2 regions of the Streptomyces sp. NBC_00076 genome follow, and region 1 is predicted to be linked to the other one. Evidence: riboswitches for the same ligand, from Rfam matches in the RefSeq annotation. Region 1 holds a riboswitch; the other holds the start of a gene.
What was found. A riboswitch is a leader RNA that binds a small molecule or an ion and turns the genes downstream of it on or off. The one in region 1 is predicted to bind cyclic di-AMP.

Region 2: linked by a shared signal. The riboswitch ahead of OHA64_RS29555 (NlpC/P60 family protein) and the one ahead of OHA64_RS34985 (M23 family metallopeptidase) in region 1 are both predicted to bind cyclic di-AMP.

The regions. Positions count from the first base shown of each region.
Region 1 covers NZ_CP108242.1:7,691,238-7,696,631, forward strand. The annotation lists gene OHA64_RS34975 (M16 family metallopeptidase) at 1-979, shown strand, start outside; gene OHA64_RS34980 (M16 family metallopeptidase) at 976-2,364, shown strand; cyclic di-AMP (ydaO/yuaA leader) riboswitch at 2,627-2,793, shown strand; gene OHA64_RS34985 (M23 family metallopeptidase) at 2,807-3,580, shown strand; gene OHA64_RS34990 (GntR family transcriptional regulator) at 3,769-4,464, shown strand; gene OHA64_RS34995 (HPr family phosphocarrier protein) at 4,613-4,894, opposite strand; gene OHA64_RS35000 (GNAT family N-acetyltransferase) at 5,070-5,394, shown strand, end outside.
Region 2 covers NZ_CP108242.1:6,458,046-6,463,439, reverse strand. The annotation lists gene OHA64_RS29565 (M23 family metallopeptidase) at 1-276, shown strand, start outside; gene pcrA (DNA helicase PcrA) at 359-2,845, opposite strand; cyclic di-AMP (ydaO/yuaA leader) riboswitch at 3,249-3,417, shown strand; gene OHA64_RS29555 (NlpC/P60 family protein) at 3,425-4,609, shown strand; gene OHA64_RS29550 (hypothetical protein) at 4,742-5,095, opposite strand.

The DNA.
Region 1 (5,394 bases):
CGCCCTCGACGACGAGTCGATGGAGAACCAGCGGGACGTCGTCAAGAACGAGCGACGGCAGCGCTACGACAACGTCCCCTACGGCACGGCGTTCGAGAAGCTCACCGCGCTCGCCTACCCGGAGGGCCACCCCTACCACCACACCCCGATCGGCTCGATGGCCGACCTGGACGCGGCCACCCTGGAGGACGCCCGCGCGTTCTTCCGCACGTACTACGCGCCCAACAACGCCGTCCTGTCGGTGGTCGGCGACATCGACCCGGAGCAGACGCTCGCCTGGGTCGAGAAGTACTTCGGGTCCATTCCGGGGCACGACGGCAAGCCCGCCCCGCGTGACGGCGCGCTGCCCGACGTCATGGGTGCGCAGCTGCGCGAGGTCGTCGAGGAGGAGGTCCCGGCCCGGGCCCTGATGGCCGCCTACCGGCTGCCGCACGACGGCACGCGCGCGTGCGACGCGGCCGACCTGGCGCTCACCGTCCTCGGCGGCGGCGAGTCCTCCCGCCTCTACAACCGGCTGGTACGGCGTGACCGTACGGCCGTCGCGGCCGGCTTCGGCCTGCTGCGGCTGGCCGGGGCGCCCTCCCTGGGCTGGCTGGACGTGAAGACCTCCGGCGACGTCGAGGTACCGGTCATCGAGACCGCCATCGACGAGGAGCTCGCCCGGTTCGCCGAGGAGGGCCCCACAGCCGAGGAAATGGAACGCGCTCAGGCCCAGTTGGAGCGCGAGTGGCTGGACCGGCTCGGTACGGTCGCGGGCCGCGCCGACGAACTGTGCCGGTACGCCGTCCTGTTCGGGGACCCGCAGCTCGCCCTCACCGCCGTCGGGCGCGTTCTCGAGGTGAGCGCCGAGGAAGTCCAGGAGGTCGCCAAGGCCTGCCTGCGCCCCGACAACCGCGCGGTGCTCGTCTACGAGCCGACCACCACCGAAGCAGAAGACGCCGAAGCCACCGACGAGAACGACGAGGAGGCGGCCCAGTGACCGAGCTCGCCGCGATGGAGTTCCACCCCCAGCCCCAGGCGGGCGACGCCAGGCCCTGGGCGTTCCCGGCCCCCGAGCGCGGGACGCTCGACAACGGCCTCACCGTCCTGCGCTGCCACCGCCCCGGCCAGCAGGTCGTCGCCGTCGAGGTGCTCCTGGACGCGCCCCTGGAGGCCGAACCGGCCGGTCTGGACGGCGTCGCCACCATCATGGCGCGGGCGTTCTCCGAGGGCACCGACAAGCACTCGGCCGAGGAGTTCGCCGCCGAGCTGGAGCGCTGCGGCGCCACCCTCGACGCGCACGCCGACCATCCCGGCGTACGGCTCTCCCTCGAAGTCCCCGCCTCCCGCCTGGCCAAGGCCCTGGGCCTGCTCGCGGACGCCCTCAGGGCACCCGCGTTCGCGGACAGCGAGGTCGAGCGGCTGGTCCGCAACCGCCTCGACGAGATCCCGCACGAGCTGGCCAACCCCTCCCGGCGTGCCGCCAAGGAGCTCTCCAAGGAGCTGTTCCCGGCGACCTCGCGGATGTCGCGCCCGCGCCAGGGCACCGAGGAGACGGTCGAGTCCATCGACTCGGCGGCCGTACGCGGCTTCTACGAGAAGCACGTCCGTCCGGCCACCGCCACCGCCGTGGTCGTCGGCGACCTCACCGGCCTCGAGCTCGACGAGCTGCTCGGCGACACCCTCGGCGCCTGGACCGGCTCCTCGGCCCAGCCGCGTCCGGTGCCACCGGTGACGGCCGACGACACCGGACGGGTCGTCATCGTGGACCGTCCCGGCGCCGTCCAGACCCAGCTGCTGATCGGCCGCATCGGCTCTGACCGGCACGCGCGTGTGTGGCCCGCCCAGGTGCTCGGCACGTACTGCCTGGGCGGCACCCTCACCTCCCGTCTGGACCGCGTCCTGCGGGAGGAGAAGGGCTACACCTACGGGGTGCGGGCGTTCGGGCAGGTCCTGCGCTCGACGCCGGACGGCTCGGGTGCCGCGATGCTCGCCATCAGCGGCTCCTTCGACACGCCGAACACCGGTCCCGCCCTGGACGACCTGTGGACGGTGCTGCGCACGCTCGCGGCCGAGGGGCTGACCGATGCCGAGCGGGATGTCGCCGTCCAGAACCTCGTCGGGGTGGCGCCGCTGAAGTACGAGACCGCGGCGGCGGTCGCGGGCACGCTGGCCGACCAGGTCGAGCAGCACCTGCCCGACGACTTCCAGGCGACGCTGTACCAGCAGCTCGCCTCCACCGGCACCGTGGAGGCCACCGCGGCGGCCGTGAGCGCCTTCCCGGTGGACCGCCTGGTGACCGTCCTCGTCGGTGACGCCGCACAGATCAAGGAGCCCGTCGAGGCTCTCGGCATCGGCGAAGTCTCCGTCGTCTCCGCGGAGTAGGGACGCGGACCAGGCACACACAGTAGCGACGCGGAGGAGCCACAGCGGAACGGCCACACCTCCGTGGAGTAGTCACAGCAGTGCCCGGGGCCCCGGTGACGTGAGAGTCACCGGGGCCCCTCGATGTCCGAATTGAGGGAGAGGTTGCCTGTCTGCCCTGTGGCATGCGCTACAAAAGGCGTGATCCGTTTGGGGATTGAAAGTTGCCCCGCTTAGCGTCGTCCGGGCTGTCCGTCAGGCACTGCGCCGCACCCGCGGCACCGGACAGTCATCGCCGAGTCCCCACATGGCGCGAGCCAGGGGAGCCGGGGACCCACACGTGAAGTCCCTGGGGTGAATCGGACGCCCGCGCACACCGCGAGGGGGTCCGTAGGAGACCTTCCTGCTCCGAACCCGTCAGCTAACCCGGTAGGCGAGAAGGAAGGAAAGGACCAGCCACCACATGGCGTTCATGTGCGCCGCCGGGAAGCACCGTCGTCCCAGCCGGATGAAGCGCGGCACCGCCCGCGCGGCGGGTGTCGCGGCACTCACCACCACCGGCGTCATCGGTACCCTGGCCGCCCCGGCGCTCGCCGCCGAGCCCGCGGCCGAGCAGACCGGCCTCACCCCCGTCATCACCATCGGTGACTCGATCGCGGACCAGATCGACGCCCAGGCCGTCGCCCAGAAGCAGGCCGCCGAGGAGGCCGAGGCGCAGCAGAAGGCCGAGGAGGCCGCGCGCAAGAAGGCGGTCGCGGAGGCCAAGAAGGCCCGCGAGGAGCGTGAGCAGAAGGAGCGCGCCGCCCGCGAGGCCGAGCGCAAGCGCCTCAACGCCTACGTCGCCCCGATCTCCGGCTCGTACGTCTCGACCGGTTACCAGTCCAGCAGCTCCCTGTGGTCCTCAGGCAGCCACACCGGCATCGACTTCCACGCCTCGACCGGCACCACCGTCCACGCGGTCGGCTCCGGCACCGTGGTCGAGGCCGGCTGGGGCGGGTCGTACGGCAACCAGATCGTGATCAAGATGAACGACGGCACGTACACCCAGTACGGCCACCTGTCGTCCATCGGTGTCTCGGTGGGCCAGGCCGTCACCCCGGGCGCGCAGATCGGTCTCTCCGGCGCGACCGGCAACGTCACCGGACCCCACCTGCACTTCGAGGCCCGCACGGGCGCGCAGTACGGCTCGGACATCGATCCCGTCTCCTACCTCCGTTCGCACGGCGTGAACGTCTGACGACGGTCGGCAAGACAACCTGAGGCCCCGGCTCCCCGAGCCGGGGCTTTCGGCGTTTCTGGTGCCCGACTGTCCAAAAAATATCCATGGATTCCGACCCGCCATCGGAAATTCCGGCTCATTGCAATAGAGTCACCGAACACACGTCAATCGTCGACGTTTCACGGGGATTAATGCGGAGGTCGGTCATGCGTATTCCGGCGCACTCGGTATGCACGGCGATCCGGGACGACATCGTCGCGGGTGTCTACGAGCGCGGGGGCCGGCTCACCGAGGAACTGCTCGCCCGCCGCTACGGCGTCTCGCGCGTCCCCGTCCGCGAGGCCCTGCGCACGCTGGAGGCGGAGGGCTTCGTGGTGACCCGGCGGCACGCGGGCGCGTGCGTCGCGGAACCCACCGAGCAGGAGGGCGCCGACCTCCTGGAGATGCGGGTGCTCCTGGAGCCGCTCGGCGCCTCCCGGGCCGCTCAGCGGCGCACCGAGGCCCACCTCAAGGTGCTGCGCGGACTGGTCCGGCTGGGCCAGGAGCGGGCCAGGAGAGGTACCAGCGACGACCTGCGCTCCCTGGGGAGCTGGTTCCACGAGACCCTCGCTCAGGCCTCCGGCAGTCCGGCGATGACCTCCATGCTGACCCAGCTGCGTCACAAGATCGCCTGGATGTACGCGGTGGACGCGCCCGCCAACCCGGTCGAGTCCTGGGCGGAGCACGGCGCGATCGTGGACGCGGTGGCGCGCGGGGACAGCGAGCGCGCGCGAGCGGTCACGGCACTGCACACCGAGCGCGCCACGGCCGCGCACCGGTTGCGCTTTCCGTCCCAGGGAGATCGCCCGGAGCGTGTGAGGAACTCGCAACATCCCGTAAACATGACGAGCCTGCGGCATTAACACGGCAGCCGTATACAAAGAGGGGATAATTCGCGGGGGATTAATTCTGCTGCCCGTAAACGGGAAAATCGGCCCGAGGCGGGGAAATGCGAAGGGCTCGCCCGATAATTCGGACGAGCCCTTCGGGGTTGCGCTGCGGCGTCTGTTCTCAGACGGTCTCGGGGAGCTCCTCGAGACCTTCGGAGACAAGCTTCGCGAGGCGGTCGAGGGCGGCATCCGCCCCTTCGGCGTCGGAGGCGAGGACGATCTCCTCACCGCCCTGTGCGCCCAGGCCGAGGACGGCCAGCATGGAGGCCGCGTTGACGGGGTTGCCGTCGGCCTTGGAGATCGTCACCGGGACACCTGCGGCCGTGGCGGCCCGGACGAAGATGGAAGCGGGGCGGGCGTGGAGACCCTCGGCCCAGCCGACGTTGACGCGGCGCTCAGCCATGTGATGCTGCCCTTCGATGTTCAGGGTTGTCTAGACCAGTTTCCCACACGTGAAGCTTGCCCGGAGCGGGCCTTCGTCCCGCCCCTTCGTGGCGTCGGACCGCGGCCTCGGTCCGACTCCGTCCCCCGCGGACTGCCTCGCGCCGTTGTCGTACGCGAGCCGTACTCTGGGGCCCATGCAGACCTCGTCGGACCGGCACGAGTACCCCGCCCACTGGGAGGCCGACGTGGTGTTGCGCGACGGTGGTACCGCGCGCATCCGGCCCATCACCGTCGATGACGCCGATCGCCTCGTCAGCTTCTATGAGCAGGTATCGGACGAGTCGAAGTACTACCGCTTCTTCGCGCCCTACCCTCGCCTGTCCGCCAAGGACGTCCACCGCTTCACGCACCACGACTTTGTGGACCGGGTGGGACTCGCGGCCACCATCGGCGGCGAGTTCATCGCCACCGTACGCTACGACCGCATCGGCACCGACGGCATGCCCGCTTCCTCCCCCG
Region 2 (5,394 bases), 1.2 Mb from region 1:
GCCGCGACCGACGGCACCGTGCGGACGCAGTGGAACAGCGCGTACGGCAACATGCTGATCCTGACCGCGAAGGACGGCACGGAGACGTGGTACTGCCACCTCTCCAGCTACCGGGTCTCATCCGGTACGACCGTGAAGGCCGGCGACCCGATCGCGTACTCCGGCAACTCCGGCAACTCGACCGGCCCCCACCTGCACTTCGAGGTACGGCCGGCCGGCGGCGCGGCGGTCGACCCCCTGCCGTGGCTGCGCAGCCACGGGATCAACCCGACGTAGGCACCTCGACTCCCCTGTGCCCCTGTGAGCCCCGGCCGTTGGACCGGGGCTCAGGGCATGAGAGCCGCACAGGGCCTGAGAGCTACAGCTTCTCCACCGGCGCGTACCGCAGCAGCAGTCGCTTCGGCTTCTCTTCCCCGAAGTCGACCGTCGCCTCGGCGTTGCCGCCCGTGCCCTTCACGGCCACGACCGTTCCGAGCCCGAACTGGTCGTGGGTGACCCGGTCCCCGACCGCCAGCGCCACCACCGGCTTCTCCGAGCTCCGGCGGGTGGCGAAGCCGGACGCCCCGGACGCCGACGAGCGGGAGCGGGACGACGACAGCGAGGCCGCCACCCCGGACACCGGGCCGGAGGACACCGGTGAAGTAGCACCGGTCCGCTTCCAGTCGACGTGCTGTGGCGGGATCTCCTCGAGGAAACGGGAGGGCGGGTTGTACGACGGCTGCCCCCACGCGCTCCGCAGCGACGACCGTGTCAGATACAGCCGTTCCCGCGCGCGCGTGATGCCGACGTACGCCAGGCGGCGCTCCTCCTCCAGCTCCTTGGTCTGACCGAGGGCGCGCATGTGGGGGAAGACGCCGTCCTCCATGCCGGTCAGGAACACGACCGGGAACTCCAGGCCCTTGGCGGTGTGCAGGGTCATCAGGGTGATGACTCCGGAGCCGTCCTCTTCCTCGTCGGGGATCTGGTCGGAGTCGGCGACCAGGGCCACCCGCTCCAGGAAGTCGGAGAGCGAACCGGACGCCTCCCCCTCCGCGGTCTCCTGTTCGAACTCCAGGGCGACGGCGGCGAGTTCCTGAAGGTTCTCGATCCGGGTCTCGTCCTGGGGGTCGGTGGAGGCCTGCAACTCCGCGAGGTAGCCGGTGCGTTCGAGCACCGCCTCCAGGACGGTCGCCGGGCCCGCGCCGGAGTCGACGACGGTACGGAGGTCCTCCATCAGCGTGTTGAACCGCTTCACGGCGTTCGTGGAGCGCGCGGCCATGCCGTACGCCTCGTCGACCCGCTTCAGCGCCTGCGGGAAGCTGATCTTCTCCCGCTGGGACAGTGCGTCGATCATCGCCTCGGCGCGCTCGCCGATGCCGCGCTTGGGCACGTTCAGGACCCGCCGCAGCGGCACCGAGTCCTCCGGGTTGGCGAGGACCCGCAGGTAGGCCAGGACGTCCCGGACCTCCTTGCGCTCGTAGAAGCGGACACCGCCGACGACCTTGTAGGGCAGGCCGACACGGATGAAGATCTCTTCGAAGACACGGGACTGGGCGTTCGTCCGGTAGAAGACGGCGACATCGCCGGCCTTCGCGTCGCCCGCGTCCGTGAGGCGGTCTATCTCGTCGGCGACGAACTGCGCCTCGTCGTGCTCGGTGTCGGCGACATAGCCGGTGATGCGCGCGCCCGCGCCCGCGTTGGTCCACAGGTTCTTGGGACGGCGGGACTCGTTGCGCTCGATGACCGCGTTGGCGGCGGTGAGGATCGTCTGCGTCGAGCGGTAGTTCTGCTCGAGCAGGATCGTCGTCGCGTCCGGGTAGTCCTCCTCGAACTGGAGGATGTTGCGGATGGTCGCGCCGCGGAACGCGTAGATCGACTGGTCGGCGTCACCCACCACGCACAGTTCGGCGGGCTGGAGGTCGTACTCGCTGGGCGGTACGTCCACCGGGTGCTCGGAGGTGCCGACGAGCTCCCGGACCAGGGAGTACTGGGCGTGGTTGGTGTCCTGGTACTCGTCGACGAGGACGTGCCGGAAGCGGCGGCGGTAGTGGTCGGCGACGTCCGGGAAGGCGCGGAGCAGGTTGACCGTCGTCATGATCAGGTCGTCGAAGTCGAGGGCGTTCGCCTCGCGCAGCCGCGACTGGTACATGGCGTAGGCCTGGGCGAGGGTCTTCTCGAAGCCGTCGGTGGCCTGGGCGGCGAAGTCCTCCTCGTCGATCAGCTCGTTCTTCAGGTTCGAGATCTTGGCGCTGAAGGACTTCGGCGGGAAGCGCTTGGGGTCGAGGTCCAGGTCGCGGCAGACCAGGGCCATCAGACGCTTGGAGTCGGCGGCGTCGTAGATCGAGAAGGAGGAGGTGAAGCCCAGCTTCTTCGACTCCCGGCGCAGGATGCGGACGCACGCGCTGTGGAAGGTCATCACCCACATCGCGTTCGCGCGCGGGCCGACGAGTTGCTCGACGCGCTCCTTCATCTCGCCGGCGGCCTTGTTGGTGAAGGTGATCGCGAGGATCTGGCCCGGATGCACGTTCCGCTCGCCGAGCAGGTAGGCGATGCGGTGCGTGAGCACACGGGTCTTGCCCGAACCGGCGCCTGCCACGATGAGCAGCGGGGCACCGGCGTGCACGACGGCCTCGCGCTGGTTCTCGTTCAGCCCCTCCAGGAGCGCGGCCGGGTCCACCGCCGGGCGCGGGGCACCGTCGCGGTAGTGGGTGTCCCGGTCCGGCGGCACGTCGAACTTCCCGCCGAACAGATCGTCCGGAACGGGCTCCGGTACGTGATCGTCCTCGGGTGGCGGCGGGGGTCCCTCCTCGTGCCCGCGAGGGGCCTGGAGGTTCGCCAGGAAGCTGTCATCAAAGAGGCTGCTCATCGCACTCCGAGTCTAGGACCCCCCACTGACAGCCCGCCGCCACCCCGAGAACATCGCCGGAATCCGGCGGCGGGCCCAGACCCCGAGGGTCTTCCGGAACCGTCCACCCGGCCTCACTCACCCTTCGAGATGACGCCATCACGGTCCGCGACGGACCAGGCGGGGACGTGGACCTTGCCGTCCGGGCCGACCGAAACGGGCGGACATCGCCGAGCTCACGAAACAGAACGAGTCATTACAGATCAAGGAAAATCACCATGAACCTACTACGATCAGCCACGCTCTGACTGAAGGTCACAAAAATGTATCGGGCATATCGAACATCAACCTTCACAGCGGCCACACGAGTTGGCTACCGTGCCGGACAGGCCGTACGACCTCCACCGGCGAACCTCGCCGGGCCGCGCGGCCTCCGCCGAATCCGCAGCGCCGCCGCGCGAATGGAACCGGGGACCCACCGAACTTGGGGTGAATCGGCCCAACTCCCCCTGGGACAAGGCCGTAGGGCAACCCTTCCGCATCTCCCGCCCGAACCCGACAGCTAACTCGGTAGGCGGAACGTGGAAGGAGTCGCCTCCCTTGGCGTCGCACCGCAAGTCGCGTCCCGCTGGTACGCGCGTAGCAGGCATACGGACCCCGGCCCTCGCCACGGCGGCCCTCACCTCCGTCGCCCTGCTGTCCCAATCGGCGCAAGCCGTCCCCGCCGACGACAAACCCAGCCTCGAAGAGGTCGAACAGAAGGTCGACGACCTGTACCGCCAGGCGGAGTCGGCGACCGACAAGTACAACGCGGCCAAGGAGAAGACCGGGAAGCAGCGCAAACAAGTCGACACTCTCCTCGAAGACGTCGCCCAGCGCACCCAGAAGCTCAACGAGGCGCGGGAGGAGCTTGGTTCCTTCGCCGCCGCCCAGTACCGCACCGGTGCCTCCGCACCCGACACCGCGACCTTCCTGCTCGCGGACTCCCCGCAGGACTACTTCGACCAGACCCAGCTGATGGGCCGGCTGACCAACAGGCAGAAGGGCGCGGTCGACGAGTACGTCACCGAGCAGTCCGCGACGATGGAGAAGCGCAAGGAGGCCACCGAGAGCCTCCAGACGCTCACCGAGTCGCAGGGCGACCTGAAGACGGCCAAGGCGACCGTCCAGAAGAAACTCGCCGACGCCCGCAGCATGCTGTCGCAGCTGACCGCCGAGGAGAAGGCGCGGCTCGCCGCGATCGAGGAGAAGAAGCAGGAGGAGGCGAAGCGCAGAGCCGCCGAGCTGGCGCAGCAGCAACAGGCGGCGGAGCAGCAGGCCCGGGAGGCGGCGGCTCAGCAGCAGGACAGCGGCTCCTCGACGGGCTCCTCGTCCTCGACCGGCACTTCGACCGGTACCTCGTCCGACGCGCCCGACGCCTCGTACGCCACCAAGGCCGAGAAGGCGCTCGCCTTCGCCCGCGCCCAGATCGGCAAGCCGTACGTCTGGGGCGCCACCGGCCCCGACTCCTACGACTGCTCCGGCCTCACCCAGGCCGCCTGGAAGGCCGCCGGCGTCGACATCCCGCGCGTCACCTACGACCAGGTCAACGCCGGCACCACGGTCTCCCTCTCCGCCGCCCAGCCCGGTGACCTGGTGTTCTTCTACGACGACATCAGCCACGTCGGCATGTACATCGGCAACGGCATGATGATCCACGCTCCGAAGCCGGGCGCGTACGTCCGCGAGGAGTCGATCTACTACGACGGCGAGTCGTCGATCTACCGCGTGGTGCGACCGGCCTGACCGTTCCCGTCCGGAGGCGGGCGGTGTCGGTCCGCCGCCGCCTCCGGCGCGGGGGCTGCCCTCCTTGTGCCGCGCCCGCGCGTTGTGCCGCGGGCGCGGTCCTGTCGGCCTACGCCGCCGACCGTCCGGAGATCACGTCCACAGCACCGCGATGAAGATGTTCGCCGTGGTCAGCGCACCCACCACGCCGAACATGCTCTTGTCCACCCGCTCGTCGTCCCGCTTCACATAGACGAGGCCGAGGATCACGATCAGCAGGGCCAGCTTCACACCGATCTTGATGTTGTTGACGGGCTGGTCGTCGGCCTGGTTGAGGCCGACCAGGATCGCGCCGGTGACGAGCATCGTCAGGGCGCCGTGCAGCATCGCCGGGACGAAGCGGGCGGTGCCCCGGCCCATCGCCTTCATCTGGGTGAGGAAGCCGCCGAGCAGCGAGGCGATGCCGATGATGTGCAGGCCGACGAAGAGATGGATGAGTACGTCCATGAGGCCGGAGCCTAATCAGGGTGCGGGAGGCACCTGACACCGGCCCTCCCCGCATTCCGGCCCTCCGCACCGGATCGGATCTTGCATATATGCGGCCATAGCACCTGGCGGACATCCCGGGGCGCGCATTCCCCACCTCGGTCATCGCTCTGCGTGAAGACGACGGCACCGAAGTCGAATCACGGTCACATACGGTCACCAGCCGGTCCTCTCGCGGCACTTCCGTACATCCCGTTACCGAGCCGTCACAGTCGGGTTTAGCGTCCTTCACCAGGTGACCGACTCCCCACCGCCGCCCG